DNA from 2 places in the Roseburia sp. 831b genome. Region 1 is predicted to be linked to the other one. Evidence: predicted binding sites of a transcription regulator. Region 1 holds the regulator's gene; the other holds the start of a gene.
What was found. The regulator HrcA, encoded in region 1, represses chaperone genes, less so after heat shock. The targets are predictions, from matches to a motif close to TGTTAGCACTCNNNNNNNNNGAGTGCTAACA.
Positions count from the first base shown of each region.

Region 2: htpG (molecular chaperone HtpG) is a predicted target of HrcA. The motif match lies at 5,862-5,892, and genes of this name have one in related genera.

Region 1 covers NZ_CP135162.1:838,085-847,081, forward strand. The annotation lists gene BIV16_RS03710 (efflux RND transporter periplasmic adaptor subunit) at 1-535, shown strand, start outside; gene BIV16_RS03715 (ABC transporter ATP-binding protein) at 553-1,233, shown strand; gene BIV16_RS03720 (ABC transporter permease) at 1,281-2,552, shown strand; gene hrcA (heat-inducible transcriptional repressor HrcA) at 2,858-3,910, shown strand; gene grpE (nucleotide exchange factor GrpE) at 3,926-4,567, shown strand; gene dnaK (molecular chaperone DnaK) at 4,676-6,547, shown strand; gene dnaJ (molecular chaperone DnaJ) at 6,831-7,997, shown strand; gene BIV16_RS03745 (IS1634 family transposase) at 8,220-8,997, opposite strand, start outside.
Region 2 covers NZ_CP135162.1:1,752,682-1,761,678, reverse strand. The annotation lists gene BIV16_RS08145 (ABC transporter ATP-binding protein) at 1-1,632, opposite strand, end outside; gene BIV16_RS08140 (ABC transporter ATP-binding protein) at 1,635-3,398, opposite strand; gene htpG (molecular chaperone HtpG) at 3,623-5,737, opposite strand; gene BIV16_RS08130 (O-antigen ligase family protein) at 6,051-7,769, shown strand; gene BIV16_RS08125 (hypothetical protein) at 7,718-7,891, shown strand; gene BIV16_RS08120 (O-antigen ligase family protein) at 7,906-8,997, shown strand, end outside.

The DNA.
Region 1 (8,997 bases):
TATTTTAAAAATTCAGGAAGGCATGACTGCAGTTGTAAAGACAAATGCAACCGGTAATGAAGAGATTCCTGGTACTGTCAGCCGTGTAGTCCGCGTGAAAAATCAGTCCACAGCACCTACAACAGACAGCACAGCATCTGCATCCACATCTACAAGTGGAGGTTATGCGGCAGAGGTAACAGTAGGTCCATCCGATCTTTTGGTTGGAATGAGTGCAAAAGTAAAGGTTATCATCGAAGAGCGTAAAAATGTACTTGCAGTTCCATACGATTTGATTCAGACAGATGAGAACGGTAAAAATTATGTGATGCTCGCAGACTATCAGAAAGATGGTTCCGCAGTTGCAAAACGTTGTAATGTAGAAGTTGGAAAAGAAGTCAATTATTATACAGAGATTACAGGCGGAGACTTAAAAGAGGGAGATGCTTTGATTTATGATACTTCCATACAGGAAGGAGCAACGTTTTCTCCTAGCCAGATGTACTCGAATGGAACTACAACCGTAGAGAATGAGACAACGGAGGAAGAACAGTGAGTGAACCAGTAATTCGAATGGAACAAATTATTAAGAGGTATTATATTGGCCAGCCGAATGAACTTCAGATTTTAAACGGGATTGACCTTACAGTAGAAAAAGGTGAGTTTGTTTCGATTGTAGGAGAATCCGGTTCTGGTAAGAGTACGTTGATGAATATTATTGGTGTCCTCGACAGACAGACAGAAGGACGTTATTTTCTGGAAGGAAGGGATGTCAATATGATGCGTGATGAAGAACGAAGTGCAATTCGAAACAGACGAATTGGATTTGTTTTTCAGAATTTTAATCTGCTGCCACGTGCCAATGCATTGAAAAATGTAATGGTACCTCTTATGTATAGCGAAGAGCATATAAAAAATCAAAAAGAAAAAGCAATGGAAATGTTAGAAATGGTTGGAATGCAGGAGCGTGCACTGCATCGTCCAAATGAGCTTTCCGGTGGACAAAAACAGCGTGTTGCCATTGCAAGAGCAATGATTAATGACCCGGCAATTATTCTGGCAGATGAGCCTACTGGAGCGCTCGACTCCAAAACAAGTCATATGGTGATGGATTTATTTCATGAACTTCACGAGAAACAGGGAAAAACGATTGTATTAATTACACATTCTCAGGAACTTGCGGCAGAGACACAGCGTATTGTGACAATCCGTGATGGTAACGTGATATCGGATAATGGGGGTGTGAAAGCGTGATATTTGAAAATATTAAAGAGGCAATTACGAGCATATTTAGTAATAAAATGAGATCAATTCTAACGATGCTTGGAATCATCATCGGTATCAGTGCCGTGATTACCATTACGACGATAGGTAGTTCCATCAAGAGTACACTAAGTTCGACAATGAATTCGCTTGGTGGAAATACAGTTTCTGTTTATGTGGAAGCAAGATATCCGGAGGATGATGCAGACTGGGACACCTGGATTTATCCAGATATGAAAGAGAGTGATTATGTCACACAGGAGATGATTGATGCACTCAAAGAAAAATATCCGGGAGAATTTCAGGGGATTGCAGCCAACAATTACTTTACGGATGGTCAGGTAAGACAGGACAGTAAACGTTATGCAAACGTTAGTGTACAGGGAATGACATCAGAGTATCTTGATTATTTAAAGCTTGAATTATTAGAAGGACGTGGAATTACCGATAAGGACTGTGAAGGAAGAAAGAATGTCTGCGTCATTTCAGACCTTATGCAAAATCAATATTTTGGTGATGAAAATCCGATTGGCCAGGAAATCAGTGTGGATGCAAATGATGGAAATTCCTATGATTTTGTTGTGGTTGGTGTTTTCAAGTATAATTCGGCTCTTTTTGGAAAGATTGACACATCTGTTCCAGAAAAAGACCGTTCTACACCATTGCTGATTCCATATCAGACAACGACAAAACTGCAGGGAAGTGAACAGGTTGGATATGATATGTTTAACTTATTGATTAATTCAACTGCGGACATCGAACAGGCAACCCAGGATGCATCCGATTTCTTGAATCAGTATTATGAGAACAATGAAAACTTTAACATTGTAACGAACAATGCATCATCTAGTCTTGGAATTATTAATGTTGTGATTAATGTTGTAACCGTTGCAATTTCCGGAATCGCAGCAATCTCATTGATTGTTGGTGGTGTCGGTGTTATGAATATCATGCTGGTATCGATTACAGAGCGTACAAGAGAAATTGGTGTTCGTATGGCACTTGGAGCAAAACGAAAAGTGATTCGTATGCAGTTTGTGATTGAGGCGATTGTTCTTTGCCTGATTGGTGGAATGATTGGAATTACACTTGGCATTTTAAATGGATTCCTGTTAGGAAAAGTTGCAGGACTGATTATTCAGTCTGCCTACTCGGAATACTCCCAGTACATTATCATGTCCGTTCATCCATCACTCACCGCAATCTTATTGTCCTTGTTCTTCTCAATGCTCACAGGTGTATTTTTCGGATACTATCCTGCGAACAAGGCATCTAAGATGGAGGTCATTGACGCACTCCGCTACGAATAAAAGCGTGTTGAAGATTTGTTTCGGATAGAACAGATAGAGAAAAAAGAAGGGCGTATGTAGAAAAGATTATTATATAGAAGAAACCGGTGATTTTTGCATAAAAGTTAAAAGCAAAGGTCGCTGGTTTTCTTTTTTAGAAAAAAATCGAAAAAAAAGAAATTTTTTTGAAATGAGTGTTGACAAAGAAATATGATGGTGCTATCTTAAATACAAGGATATTAGCACTCCGCATTAATGAGTGCTAACAAATCTGAAAGCTTGTGAGAAAAAGTACCAAGTTCTAAGAGAAAGACAGGAGCGATGACATGGAAGAGTTCGAATTAGATGATCGAAAAACTAAAATTTTAAATGCAATCATCAAGAACTATATGGAAACTGGTGAGCCGGTTGGTTCTAGAACAATTTCCAAGTATACAGATTTGAATCTAAGTTCTGCAACAATCCGAAATGAGATGGCAGATTTAGAGGAATTAGGATACATTGTTCAGCCACATACTTCGGCAGGACGAATTCCATCGGATAAAGGATATCGTTTCTATGTGGACAATCTGATGGCAGAGAAGAATCAGGAAGTGTCCGACATGAAGGATTTTGTAATCGAACATACCGAGAAGATGGAACAGGTCTTACAGAAAGTTGCAAAAATACTTGCGACAAATACCAACTATGCGACCATGGTATCGGCGCCATCCTATCATAAGAACAAGGTGAAATTCATTCAGTTGTCGAACGTGCAGGATGATCAGATTCTTGCAGTAATCGTAACAGAGGGCAACATCGTAAAGAACAAGATGATTTCTGTTTCAGAGCCAATCGACAATGAGACGATGTTGAAACTGAACATCCTACTGAATTCCAATTTGAATGGTCTTGCATTGCAGGATATCAATCTTGCCACAATCGCAAAACTGAAAGAGCAGGCAGGAATCCATAGCGACATTATCAGTAATGTGTTAGATACCATTGCAGAGACGATGGGAGCAGATGATGACATTCGAATCTATACAAGCGGTGCAACAAACTTTTTCAAGTATCCGGAATTAAGTGATTCGGAGAAAGCAAGTGAACTGATTTCCACATTCGAAGAGAAACAACAGTTAGCAAGCCTTGTGACAGAGAATCTTTTGGATGAGGAGAATACCGGAATACAGGTTTATATCGGAAATGAAAGCCCGATTCAGACCATGAAAGATTGCAGTGTTGTGACAGCAACCTACGAGCTTGGCGAGGGTGTTCGAGGAACGATTGGAATTGTCGGACCGAAGCGAATGGATTATGAAAAAGTAATGGATAATTTAAAAACGCTGAAAAATTCTTTAGATGGAATTTTAGATAAACAAAAGAATGAGTTAGAATAGAAAGGTGGCTGGATGATGGCAGAGAATAAAGAAGAAGTTTTAGAAGAAGTTTTAGAAGATTTAGAAAAAGAAGCAGCAGAATCTGAAGAGACAACAGCGGAAGACACCACTTCTACCGAAGAAGAAACTTCCGAGGAACATACAGAACAGACAGAGGAAGAAAGCGAATCAGACGATTCAGCTTCCGATGAGAAGAAAGGATTTTTCAAAAAGAAAAAGGACAAAAAAGACGAACAGATTGAAGATTTAAACGATCGTTTGAAACGTCAGATGGCAGAATTTGATAACTTTAGAAAACGTTCTGAAAAAGAAAAATCCCAGATGTATGATATGGGTGCTAAAACAGTTGTAGAAAAGATTTTACCAGTTGTTGATAACTTCGAAAGAGGTCTTGCAGCAGTCCCGGAAGAGAATAAAGAAGATGCATTCGTAGCCGGAATGGATAAAATCTACAAACAGATGATGACCGTATTAGAGGAGATTGGAGTAAAACCAATCGAGGCAGTTGGTCAGGAATTTGATCCAAATTTCCATAACGCAGTGATGCATGTGGAAGATGAAGAACTTGGCGAAAATGTAATCGCAGAGGAACTTCAGAAAGGTTATATGTACCGTGATGCAGTTGTAAGACACAGCATGGTAAAAGTGGCAAACTAATTTTATCTGTTGCATAAATAATTCAAACAATAGATAAAATTTAGATAAGAGCAAATGCTCATAAGAACAAGTAAATTAAGTTTCATTTTATAATAGGAGGAAAAGATCATGAGTAAAATCATTGGTATTGACTTAGGAACAACAAACAGTTGTGTAGCTGTTATGGAAGGTGGAAAACCTACCGTTATCGCAAACCAGGAAGGTGCAAGAACAACACCATCTATCGTTGCATTTACAAAAACAGGAGAAAGATTAGTCGGTGAACCTGCAAAACGTCAGGCTGTTACAAACGCTGACAAGACAATCTCTTCTATCAAGAGACATATGGGTGAAGATTACAAGAAAACAATCGATGACAAACAGTATTCTCCACAGCAGATTTCCGCTATGATTCTTCAGAAATTAAAAGCAGATGCAGAAGGATATTTAGGAGAAAAAGTAACAGAAGCTGTTATCACAGTACCTGCTTACTTCAACGATGCTCAGCGTCAGGCAACCAAAGATGCTGGTAAGATTGCAGGTCTTGATGTAAAACGTATCATCAACGAGCCTACAGCAGCAGCATTAGCTTACGGTCTTGACAACGAAAAAGAACAGAAAATCATGGTATATGATTTAGGTGGTGGTACATTCGATGTATCTATTATCGAAATCGGTGACGGTGTTATCGAAGTATTATCTACAAACGGTGATACACACCTTGGTGGTGATGATTTTGATAACAAGATTACACAGTGGATGATTGATGAATTCAAGAAAGCAGAAGGTGTTGACTTATCAACCGATAAGATGGCACTTCAGAGATTAAAAGAAGCAGCAGAGAAAGCAAAGAAAGAGTTATCTTCTGCTACAACTACAAACATCAACTTACCATTCATCACAGCAACAGCTGAGGGACCAAAACATTTCGATATGAACCTCACAAGAGCAAAATTTGATGAATTGACACACGACTTAGTAGAAAGAACAGCTATTCCAGTACAGAAAGCTATGCAGGATGCAGGACTTACAAACGCTGATTTAGGTCAGGTATTATTAGTTGGTGGTTCTACACGTATCCCAGCTGTACAGGATAAAGTAAGACAGTTAACAGGCAAAGAGCCAAGCAAATCCTTAAACCCAGATGAATGTGTAGCACTTGGTGCTTCTATCCAGGGTGGTAAATTAGCAGGAGATGCCGGTGCAGGCGAAATCTTACTTCTTGATGTAACTCCATTATCCTTATCTATCGAGACAATGGGTGGTGTTGCTACAAGATTGATTGAGAGAAATACAACAATTCCTACCAAGAAGAGCCAGATCTTCTCTACAGCAGCAGATAACCAGACAGCCGTTGATATCAACGTTGTACAGGGTGAGAGACAGTTCGCAAGAGATAACAAATCCCTTGGACAGTTCCGTCTGGATGGTATCCCACCAGCACGTCGTGGTGTTCCACAGATTGAAGTTACATTCGATATTGATGCAAACGGTATCGTAAACGTATCTGCAAAAGATCTTGGTACAGGAAAAGAACAGCACATCACAATCACATCCGGAACATCTATGTCTGATGATGAAATCGATAAGGCTGTAAAAGAAGCTGCTGAGTTCGAAGCACAGGATAAGAAGAGAAAAGAAGCAATCGATGCAAGAAACGATGCTGATTCCTTCGTATTCCAGACACAGCAGGCATTAGACCAGGTTGGTGATCAGGTTGACGCAAACGACAAAGCAGAAGTAGAAGCAGACTTAAATGCAGTAAAATCATTCTTAGATGCTCATCAGAATGCAGAAGACATGACAGACGCTGACATCGCTGAGTTAAAAGCAGCTCAGGAGAAATTAACACAGAGCGCTCAGAAAGTATTTGCTAAGATGTACGAACAGGCTCAGGCAGCTCAGGGAGCAGCTGGTGCTGGCCCAGATATGGGTGGTGCTCAGGCAGGTGCTACACAGGCAGATGATGATGTTGTAGATGCAGACTACAAGGAAGTATAGAATTGAGTCATTCTAAAGTCGGCGATGCACCAGAGGGTGCGTCGCCGAAGAATGACTAACAATTCTACAAAGTTTGCAAAGGCAGCAAACTTCTGAGTCATTCTAAAATCGACAACGAACCAGAGGGTGCGTCGCCGAAGAATGACTAACAATTCTACAAAGTTTGCAAAGGCAGCAAACTTTAGAGTTGTTAGATGTATGGATAGAGGGGTTTCCAGGTATGGATGTATCTGGAAACCTTACTGTATTGTAAGATGGATGAGTGATATTAGAGGAAAAAGTTATGGCAGATAAGAGAGATTATTATGAGGTATTAGGCGTTCCAAAGAATGCGACTGAGGCCGAGATTAAGAAGGCGTTCCGTACCACTGCGAAGAAATATCATCCGGATATGCATCCAGGTGATAAGGAGTGTGAGGAGAAGTTTAAAGAGGCGCAGGAAGCTTATGCTGTATTAAGTGATGCAGAAAAGAGAAGACAATACGATCAGTTCGGTCATGCTGCATTTGACGGAAGCGCAGGAGCAGGAGCTGGTGGATTCGATTTCTCCGGCATGGATATGGGAGATATCTTTGGAGATATTTTCGGAGATTTCTTCGGTGGCGGTTCTAGACGTAGAGATAACAGTGGCCCTATGAAAGGTGCAAACCTTCGTACAAGCGTGCGCATTACATTTGAAGAGGCTGTTTTCGGTTGTGAAAAAGAAATCGAAATGGTATTAAAAGATGAGTGTAAGACCTGTCATGGAACAGGTGCTAAACCTGGAACCAATCCAGAAACCTGTACAAAATGTGGTGGTAAAGGTAAAGTTGTCTTTACCCAGCAGTCCTTCCTTGGAACAGTTCAGAATGTGCAGACCTGTCCGGATTGTGGAGGCAAGGGTAAGATTGTACGTGAGAAGTGTCCAGATTGTCGTGGAACAGGTTATATTGCAAGCAAGAAGAAGATTCAGGTATCTATTCCAGCCGGTATTGACAACGGACAGAGTGTCCGTATCCGTGAAAAAGGGGAACCGGGTGTAAATGGCGGACCAAGAGGAGATTTGCTGGTTGAAGTAATTGTATCCAGACATCCAATTTTCCAGCGTCAGGATATGAATATTTTCTCCACAGCACCAATTTCCTACGCGATTGCGGCATTAGGGGGAACAATCCGAATCAACACAGTGGATGGAGATATCTTGTACGATGTAAAACCAGGTACACAGACAGATACCAAGATTCGTTTAAAAGGAAAAGGTGTTCCATCCTTGCGTAATAAAGCTGTACGTGGAGACCATTATGTAACACTTGTTGTTCAGGTACCGACAGGCTTAAATGCGGAGGCAAAAGATTTGCTTCGTCAGTTTGATGAGGCATCCGGCGGTTCTTTGACAAAAGAATCCGGTTCCGGAGAAAAAACAGAGAAAAAGAAAAAAGGCTTCATGGGAAAGATTTTTGATGAATTATAAAACCAGGAAGAGATAGAAAAAAGGACATTTCCTGTCTGATACAGGAGATGTCCTTTTTCGTGTGCACCTTGTGTTATATGTTTCCGTTACAATTTCCTATTGTCCTAAGATCCCATCTTTGACAGTTGAAAAGCAAGAAAACGGTTGTGAAGCCAGTAAAATCAAGGCTTACAGCCGTTTTTTATTTCGTAGCGATATGTGCTATTGTGCTATATTTTTACATTATTGTAAGTTAATTTCTTTTGTCTGCTTGATGATGCTTCGCATCGTAGATTTTTTGATAAATTCATAATCGGTCCGAAACCCGAAAGTTTGGTGTAAAGAATCTGTTATTTCAGTTCGGGTGTAGGATGGAACGTATCCATTAGCAGTATTTAACAGTGTCATTTTCATGGAGCGTAAAGTCTCGATGAGCTGCTCTGTTGTATAGCTGTTTCCTATTTTTTTCTCTAACAGGCGGTAGAGAAGAAGGCTGATATAGCAGGTCATGAAATGTGCCTTAATCCGGTCATCTCTTCTGACATACACAGGCCTTGCTTCGAATTCGGTTTTCATAATTCTGAAGTTCTCTTCAATTTCCCAGCGCTGCTTGTTAATCTTTATGATTTCCTCAATATTTCCCTCCAGATTTGTCATAACCGCATAGAAACCATCGTAAAGTTCTTCTTTTGCTATCTGTTCCTCATCAATCTCATATACGTTCTTTTCTGCAATCTCACCATCGTTTGTTACGGCAGTATTTTTCACAAAACGCATTGGATCATTTTGATTTTTGCCCTTTCGTTTTTTGCAAGGAGAGTTAATAATCATCTCTGCACGCTCGATTTGACGTGACCGGATTCTTTGCTGATAAGCTTTATATTTCGGTGAGTATGTAACGATTAGTGTTTCATCCAAATCTCCAGTAACAACAGGAACTTCTTTGTAATAAATGGAGTTAAAAACTTCTTCATCGGTTTCGTCCAAAGTCCTGATATCTATAAAATCTGTCGAACCAACC
Region 2 (8,997 bases), 910 kb from region 1:
AGTGCCGGGCATTTTTTCAATAAAGGAATCTGCGTTGACAATTTTTGCCGCACGCTTCACGTCCTCGAGGGAAATGTTTTCATTATCAAGGGAGATATTGCTCTTGATATCTCCGGTGAAAAGAAAGACATCCTGTTGTACCTGGCCGATGGCACGTCTTAACACATCGGTGTCAATCTCTTTGATATTGACGCCGTCGATTAAGATTTCACCCTTCTGGATGTCATAATAGCGTCCAATCAGGTTTAAAATAGAAGATTTTCCTGCGCCGGTAGCACCGACAAAGGCAATCTTTTGGCCGGGTTCGATGACAAAGCTGATATCCTTTAAGATGTAGTCGTCTTTTTCATAGGCAAACCATACATGACGGAACTCGATGCGGCCTTTGATGGAAACATCAACCGGATGGGCAGGTTTTACAATCGATGGCTTTTCATCCAAAACAGAGAAAATTTTCTCCGCGGAAGCGAGAGAGGACTGTAAGGTACCAAACTGCTCCGCAAGTTCTTGAATCGGCTCGAAAAAGGAACTGATATAAGTAATGAATACAAATAAGGTTCCAAGAGAGAGCGTTCCTTTTAACACAGAGGAACTTCCGGTTCCGATGACAAGAACCATGGCAATGACGGATAGGAAGTAAATCGATGGGCGGAAAATGGCAAAAGTCATAACTTCACGCCAGTTCGCACGGTATAACTCCTCGGATTTTTGCTCGAACTGCTGATATTTTTCTTCCTCTTTTGCAAAGACCTGAATAAGCTTCATGCCGGAAATGTGCTCGGACAAAAACGTATTAAGGTCTGTAATCTTATTTCTGGTAATCTGGTAGGCTTTTCTTGACATCGCACGGAAATAGAACGTGAGTAATGTCACAACCGGCAATAAGGCAAAAGAGATGAGTGCCATCCGGATATTGATAGAAAGCATTACAACGGCGTATCCGACGATTTTTACAATGTTCTTGAAGAGTTTTACCAGAATAGAACTAAAAAGCTCGTTTACCGCCTCTGTGTCGTTTGAGACACGTGTCACCAGCTTCCCAACCGGTGTATTGTTGAAAAAGCTAAGGGAGAGGCTGTGAATGTGGGAAAAAACATCTTCACGCATCTGATAAATAATCTGCTGCCCCATTTTTTGCAGCATCCAGGTGTCGAGCGCATTGAGAAGAAAACCTATCAAAAGCAAGGCAAGGTACAGGCCTGCGGCGGCTAAGATACCGGTGAAGTCAAAGCGGCGCAGATTTTTTAAATCTTCCCTGGTTAAAAGCGTTGCATTGGAGGTTACATAAGATTCAATTTCATTTGTAGTTGCATCGGAGAGAGTCTGGACTTCTTCTTTCGTCAGATTTTTTGCCATGTAATACTGGTTATTATAAAGTAAAATCTGATAAAAAGGACCATCGTAGTCGTCGGAAAAATCTCTGGTTAAGTAAGTGTCATCGTAGGCAATGGCATGACTGCCATCCTCGGTTGTCACGGCGTAAGGAGTGTAGTAACCGTTGATGTAGCGGTCGATTGCATTTCCGATGATAATAGGGCGGTAAAGCTCGACCACGATAATAAACAAAACCAGGACGGTAGCGGTGGTCATGGCCCATTTATGTGGTTTTAAGTAAGAAAGTAATCGCTTCATGGTTACACCTCCTTTTCTAAGTTTGCAACGGCTTCGCCGTTAGCGGCCTCTAACTGCTGTTTTAAAAACATGTCTTTGTAAATTCCGTTTTGTTTCATTAAGGATTCATGGTTTCCGATTTCTTTTGCCATTCCGTCCTCTAACACCATAATGACATCGGCATTCTGAATGGTGGAAATCCGGTGTGCAATTAAAATCGTTGTTTTTCCGGCACGGTTTTTCTTAAGGTTCGTTAAGATGTGTTCCTCTGTGTCTGTATCGACTGCGGAGAGTGCATCGTCTAAAATCAAAATTGGTGCATCCTTCATCAGGGCGCGGGCGATAGAGCTGCGCTGCTTTTGTCCGCCGGATAAGGTGACACCGCGCTCGCCGACAATGGTTTCGTAGCCATCCGGGAAAGCCACAATGTTTTCATGAATGCAGGCGGCTGTCGTCGCTTTGGTGATTGCTTCCATATCCTCATCTTCGACACCGAAAGCGATATTGGATTTTAAGGTATCGGAAAACAAAAAGTTGTCCTGCGGAACATATCCGATGCTGGTGCGCAGTGTTTTAAGCGGGATGGTGTTAATGTCTTTTCCATCGATAAAAATCATGCCAGGTTTTGCGTTGTATAGATGCAATAAAAGGTTGACCAGGGTAGATTTTCCGTTCCCGGTACGGCCGACAATCGCAAGCGTGGTGCCGGCATCGATGTGAAGGTTGATATCTTTTAAAGTAGGTTCCGTTTGCCCATGATGCAGGAAAGTTAGATGGGAAAATGTGATGGAACCTTTGATTTTCTCCACATCTTTGGTATCCGCATCGTCAAAGATTTCCGGTTTTTCTTCCATGACATCCTGAATACGGCGGATGGAGGCAGAGCCTTGTGAAAACATATTGACGGCATCTCCGCAGGCTAACATAGGCCAGACCAACATATTGATGTACTGGTTAAAGGCGACAAACCGGCCGAGTGTGATATCACCAATTAAGGCAAGGTAACCACCGTAAATCAACGTGATTAAGCTGGAAAGACCGATGATGACATCCAAAAGAGGGATGACAATAGACTGTAATTTTGCAATGGAAAGGTTTTTCTCCATCGTGTTTTGATTTTCTTTGGTAAAAGCGCGAAGCTGTGCACGCTCCCGTACAAATGCTTTGATTACGCGGATACCGGAAAAACTTTCCTGAACGTAATCGGTTAAGTTAGACACGGCTTCCTGACGGTCAAGGAAACGGGAGCGGATGATTTTTCCATAATAGATTTCTCCAAGCAGAATCAAAATCATCGGAATCATGGTAAGTAAGGTCAGTTTTACATTGACATAGTACATCATCTGACCAATGACCATAATCGTCATAACGGAGGCATCAAACACACAGATGATGGCGGGACCAATTGACATACGGATGTTGTTTAAGTCACTGGTAAAACGTGTCATAAGGTCACCGGTTTTGTGTTCGTTGTAATATTCGACGCTCATTTTTTCAAGGTGGGCAAACATGTCGTTTCGAAGTTCTTTTTCGATGGAGCGGGAGGCGCCAAACAAAAAATAACGCCATAGGAAACGACCGACTGCTAAAAGAAGTCCCAGGATAAGAATGTAAAGCAAAAGCATTTTTATGCCGTTCCAGTCAAGGTTATGAGCGGTCAGCCCATCCGTGATGGTTCCGGTCAGCTTTGGAATGAAAATATTGGCAAAGTCGACGGCAAAGAGTGCTAATATTCCAAGAAAATATTGTAGTCTGTGTTTTTTCAAATACGTTGATATAAATTGCATAGAAGTCACCATATCTTTCTGTAACAGTAATGATTCTATTCTATACTTTTTAATAGGAAGATACAAGACAAAAGTTGAAAAAAACGAACATATTTTCGAAAAGTAAAATGGGAGAAGATATTTTGGGAAAAATCAAAAGAGCAGTAGAAAAACAGGACGGCAAAAAGAAAAGGAAAATCTTTTTGTCCGTCCTGTTAAAATAGCTGGGCTAAAAATATTTGTTTTTATTTTGCAAGCAACATCATGATTTCATTACTTCTTGCAACGAATTTGCTCATAGCATCTACGGATAATGGCTGGTTGGTTAAGACAGCTAAATCGTAGAGCTGTTCGCAGAACATTGGAACATGCTCGGAATCTTTGTGCTCAAAGATGTACTGAACAAGTTTGTTATTTGCATTTAAGGTAAGAGTCTGGTCGCCACCGAACATAGATGGATCAAAACCACCCATTCCGTTCATGGCATACATCTTCATCATATCCTGCATACGTCTTCCTTCTTCGGAAAGTGTAATGATAGAGGAGATGCCTTCGTTCTTTAATTTCTCTACTTTTACAACTAATTTATCGTTGTTTAAAGCTTTACGGAAAGTCTCTGTCAAGGTATCTGTTTCGGCTTTTAAATCTTCTGCATTTGTCTCTTCTTTCAAAGATTCGGTCAGGTCAGCATCAATACGCATGAATTTGTAGTTTTCATTTCTCTGCTCTAACTGGGAAATGAAGGAGGTATCGATGTTGTGGTCTAAGATAACCGCATCCATGTTCTGCTCTTTGAAGAGTTTGATGTATTGTCCCTGCTGAACTTTATCGGTTACATAGTAGATGACTTTTCTTTCATCTTTTTCTTCTGTATCAGAAGCAGTGCTGTCAGAATCAGAATGATCTGATGAAGCGCTGTCACTAGCGTCTTTAGCTGTAGAATCATTGCTGTCATTTTCCTCCGTGTTCGCTTTTTCCTCTTCTTTTACAAGAAGTTCTGGAAGCGTAAGGTATTTGTCATCTAAGTTTTTGAATAGGATGTAGTCATTCATCTTATCACAGAATTTGGTGTCTTTTAAGCAGCCAAATTTGATGAATGGGCTGATGTCATCCCAGTATTTTTCATAAGATTCTTTATCTGTTTTGCACATTCCAATCAGTTTATCTGCAACTTTCTTGGTGATGTAATCGGAAATCTTTTTCACGAATCCATCGTTCTGCAGAGCACTTCTGGAAACATTTAATGGAAGGTCAGGGCAGTCGATGACACCTTTTAAGAGCATTAAGAACTCTGGGATGACTTCCTTAATGTTGTCTGCGATAAAGACCTGATTGTTGTATAATTTGATGGTTCCTTCGATGGAATCGTACTCGGTATTAATCTTAGGGAAGTAAAGAATACCTTTTAAGTTAAATGGGTAGTCCATGTTCAGATGAATCCAGAACAATGGCTCTTTGTAATCTAAGAATACCTTGCGGTAGAATTCTTTGTATTCTTCATCGGTACAATCGTTCGGATTCTTGGTCCAAAGTGGGTTGGTATCGTTCAAGGCAACCGGACGTTTTACAATCTTTAATTTATCCTTTGCTGGAGATACTTCAACGACTTCTTTTTTACCGTTTTCATTTTCTTTTTCTTCTGTTTTGGCTTCTTCGTGAATCTCTTCCACAACAGTATCGGTATCCAATTTATCGGCAGCGTCGATGGTTTCATATTCTGTTTCCGCATTTGCCTTGCTTAAGAAGATTGGAGTTGGCATGAAAGAGCAGTACTTCTGAATGACTTCTTTTGCGCGATATTCATTTGCAAATTCTACACAGTCTTCGTTTAAATATAAAGTAATCTCTGTACCAATTGTGGTCTTTGTACCATCTTCGATGTCATAATCGGTACCGCCATCGCAGGTCCAGTGAACTGGTGTAGAACCTTCTTTATAAGAAAGGGTATCGATGGTAACACGGTCTGCTACCATGAATGCAGAGTAGAAACCAAGTCCGAAATGACCGATAATCTGATCGTCATTTGCTTTATCTTTGTACTTCTCGATGAAGTCGGTTGCACCGGAAAATGCAATCTGACAAATATATTCTTCCACTTCATCTGCTGTCATACCAAGACCGTTATCGATGAATTTTAAGGTTTTTTCTTCTGGGTTTACGATGACCTCAATTTTCTTTTTGTAATCTGCAGGGAACTGGTATTCTCCCATCATCTCTAATTTTTCTAATTTTGTGATAGCATCGCATCCGTTTGAAATCAACTCACGGTAGAAGATATCGTGATCGGAATATAACCATTTCTTGATAATTGGAAACAGGTTATCGCTATCGATTGAAAGACTTCCATGTTTGTTTGACATAATACAACACTCCTTTAGTTCAATATGGTAATTTTTTCTTTGCGCGAATGCCACAAAGAAATCTTTTTATTGTTTTTCCTGATAAATTCCATATTAGTACCTCCATGACAAAAAGTCAATAAAAAATTAGCACTCTTTTAAAATGAGTGCTAACAAAAAGCGGGAGCGGTGGAAATGGCAGGGGGTTCGGGAATTCTAAAATCTTTATAAACTGGGGAATGGAGAAACATCTTGTCGTAGAAACAAAAAATAACTATAATAAAGCATAGAAAGAATTGTGATACTTACAATACACGATAACAAGGATACAACAATGGAAACTTACAAAAGTAAAATACTTCAACTTTTCCACGGATTTGACAAGGAAAAGTTAAGTAAGGCAGGGAAAAAGGTGACGCAGATTTTTTCCTGGATACAGGATAAGGCAGTTTTCTTTTATACAATCTTAATCTTGTGTGTGCTGCCACTATACACAAAGCAGGGCTATTTTGCACTGACGCTGGCAAAATTCCAGTTTATGGAGCATGCGACCTTATTATTTGGTGGCATCTTTTTGGTATGCAATCTGACGTGTAATGTGATAAACCGGAAAAAGATATTTTTTGCAAAGTGGAATGGTATGGATTGCCTGGCACTTTTGTTTCTACTTGCCGGGGGAATCAGCGTGCGGTTTTCAGAGTATGGAATGGAAGCTTTTACCGGGGAGTGCGGAAGAAGAAACGGACTTTTGATTTATTTAATTTATGCACTCGCCATATTTCTGATTGTGGAGAATGGAAAGTTATACCGCTGGAGCCTGTATGCGATGGAGCTTGCCGCTATTTTTATCTGTGGAATCGGCATCTTGAATCATTTTGGCGCGGACCCACTTCATTTTTTCTGGGATCTTGTGGAAGAGCAGCAGACCTATTTTTCTTCCACGATTGGGCATATTGACGTGTTTGGCGTCTATGCAGGGATGATGTTTGCATTTGCAGCGACTGGTTTTCTTATGGCAAAAAAATGGCAGGAGAAAACGCTACATATAATTACAAGTGTAGTTACAATGTGCGCGGTATTAACCAACAGTGCGGACGGGGCATTTCTTGGAGTGATTGTCTTTTTCCTGTTTGGCTGGATTCTGATTCAAAATGTCAGAATGTTTTTGGAATATGATGGATTGCTGGTTGCTTTTTTTGCAATGTCGCTTATGATGCGGGTCTTGCAAAAGCAAATCGGCGGGGCAAAACCAGTGGATGGAGTCAGCCAAATAATGCTGGAGGGCAAAATTGCAGGAATTGGGCTTGCGGTAACACTGGGAGCAGCACTTTTGGTTGTGCTTGGAGCAATCTTATATGGAATGGGAACCAGACAAAGACAGAGTCCAAAAAGAGAGGACAGAAAACAAAAACGTGCGCAGTTAAAAAGAGTGTTGCGGATTGGAAAGCGGATTTTAGAAGTACTGCTTGCACTCGTGTTATTACTTATTGTAATGATGTTTGTAGTTGTAAATAGCAATAAAGGCGCAATTCATGCATCCTCCCTTTTGGAAAAACTTCACATTACCCGGGAGTGGGGAAATTACAGAGGTTATATCTGGCTAAAAACGGTGGATTATTATAATGGACTGCCACTTTTCCAGAAGCTGTTTGGAACGGGACCGGATACCACATATCAGATTTATCAGCAGATTTGTACGGAAAGCTTTTTGACGGATTACGGCTCTTATTTTGACAATGCACACAATGAATATCTGCAGCTGCTTTTGACACATGGAATCATTGGACTGGGTGCGTATGTTGGCTGGATTTTTCTTTCTATTAGAAAATGCATGCAAAAAGGAAAAGAGGATGCGGAATTTACCGCAATTGCGTTTGCAATTTTCGCTTATATGACAATGGCATTGGTTGGAATCCAGATGATTACCTGTATGGGAATCGTGGTTGTGTTACTTGGATTCGGACGATGTGAAAGTACGTTGGAGACAGGAGGCAGTAACTCATGGCAAATAAGATTAGCAAAAAAAAGAAAAAAGAGCAGGATAACATCATAACGGCACAGGTGATAGGAATTGGGATTGGGATTGCGATAGGATTTCTGCTGCTGGTTCTTCTTATTTATGTGATTGGAACAAACGGCACACAAGAGGTACAAAACATCGTGAATCAGATGTAGAAAGAGGGCATAAGATGAGTGACAAAAGAAAACGGGCTGGTACGATTTTATTTTTGATATTAATGGGGATTTATCCCTTCGTGATGACAAACGGATATTATAATGTGACGGCGACAAAATATTGTTTGTTTGCGGTTACTACAATCTGTATTTCGTTTTATGTCATATTAAGCGGCTATTCCGGGCGTGTAGTGCAAGAAAAGGGCTTTCATCCAAGAAAAGCAAACGAAATCTGGAAAAGTTTTAGTGCGACAGATAAATGGATGATTGTTTTCCTTACATCCGTAGTTGTATCATTTTTATTTGCAAAAAAGAAAAACGTGGCATTTACCGGCAGTACAGACGGGCATATTGGTCTTTATTTTATGTTCCTTTTGCTCTTACTTTATGTGGTAGCAAAAAAAGAGATTGTACTGTCCAAAAAACTGTTCTTTTGGATGACGCTTGCGGCAGATGTTGTAATTCTTTTTGCAATGATACAGTTTTTGGGCGCAGATTCGTTTGGAATACTGACAAATTTAAAGACGGATAAAATTAACAATTACCTCTCGACGTTTGGCAACACGGGGGTATATGGACAATATTTAACGCTGGTGGTTCCGGTTGCAATTTACAATTATTGCAGACCAATGCAAGGAAAACAGAACGAAAAACTGCCTGGCTTCCTGGAAAAAGTATTTTACGGTATCAGCTGTGGAATTGGAACGATTGGTGTTTTAATCTCAAATACGGATGCAACCTATTTGGGATTTGCTGTGGCAGCAGGCCTTCTTTTGCTTTTGATGATAAAAGAAAAGGCGTCGTGTCTTAGGTTCTTAGAGAGCTTAGCAGTGGAAGGCGTCACAGCACTTCTTTTTGGCAGAATTTATGCTGCGTGTCATAGCGCAAGACCGGTTTCAAGTATGGGAAGATATGCAATGAATGTAAAATTATGTCTCTTTTTCATAGGAGTGATTGTATGCCTGTGGCTGATATGCCGTTTCCTTTTACAATCGGAAAAATGTTACCGGGTACTACATGTGTTTGCAGCTGTTGTGACAGTTGTTGTGGTCGTTACAATTCTTGGTGCATTTGTTTATTTTTCTGCGATTGACAGAACTACAAAT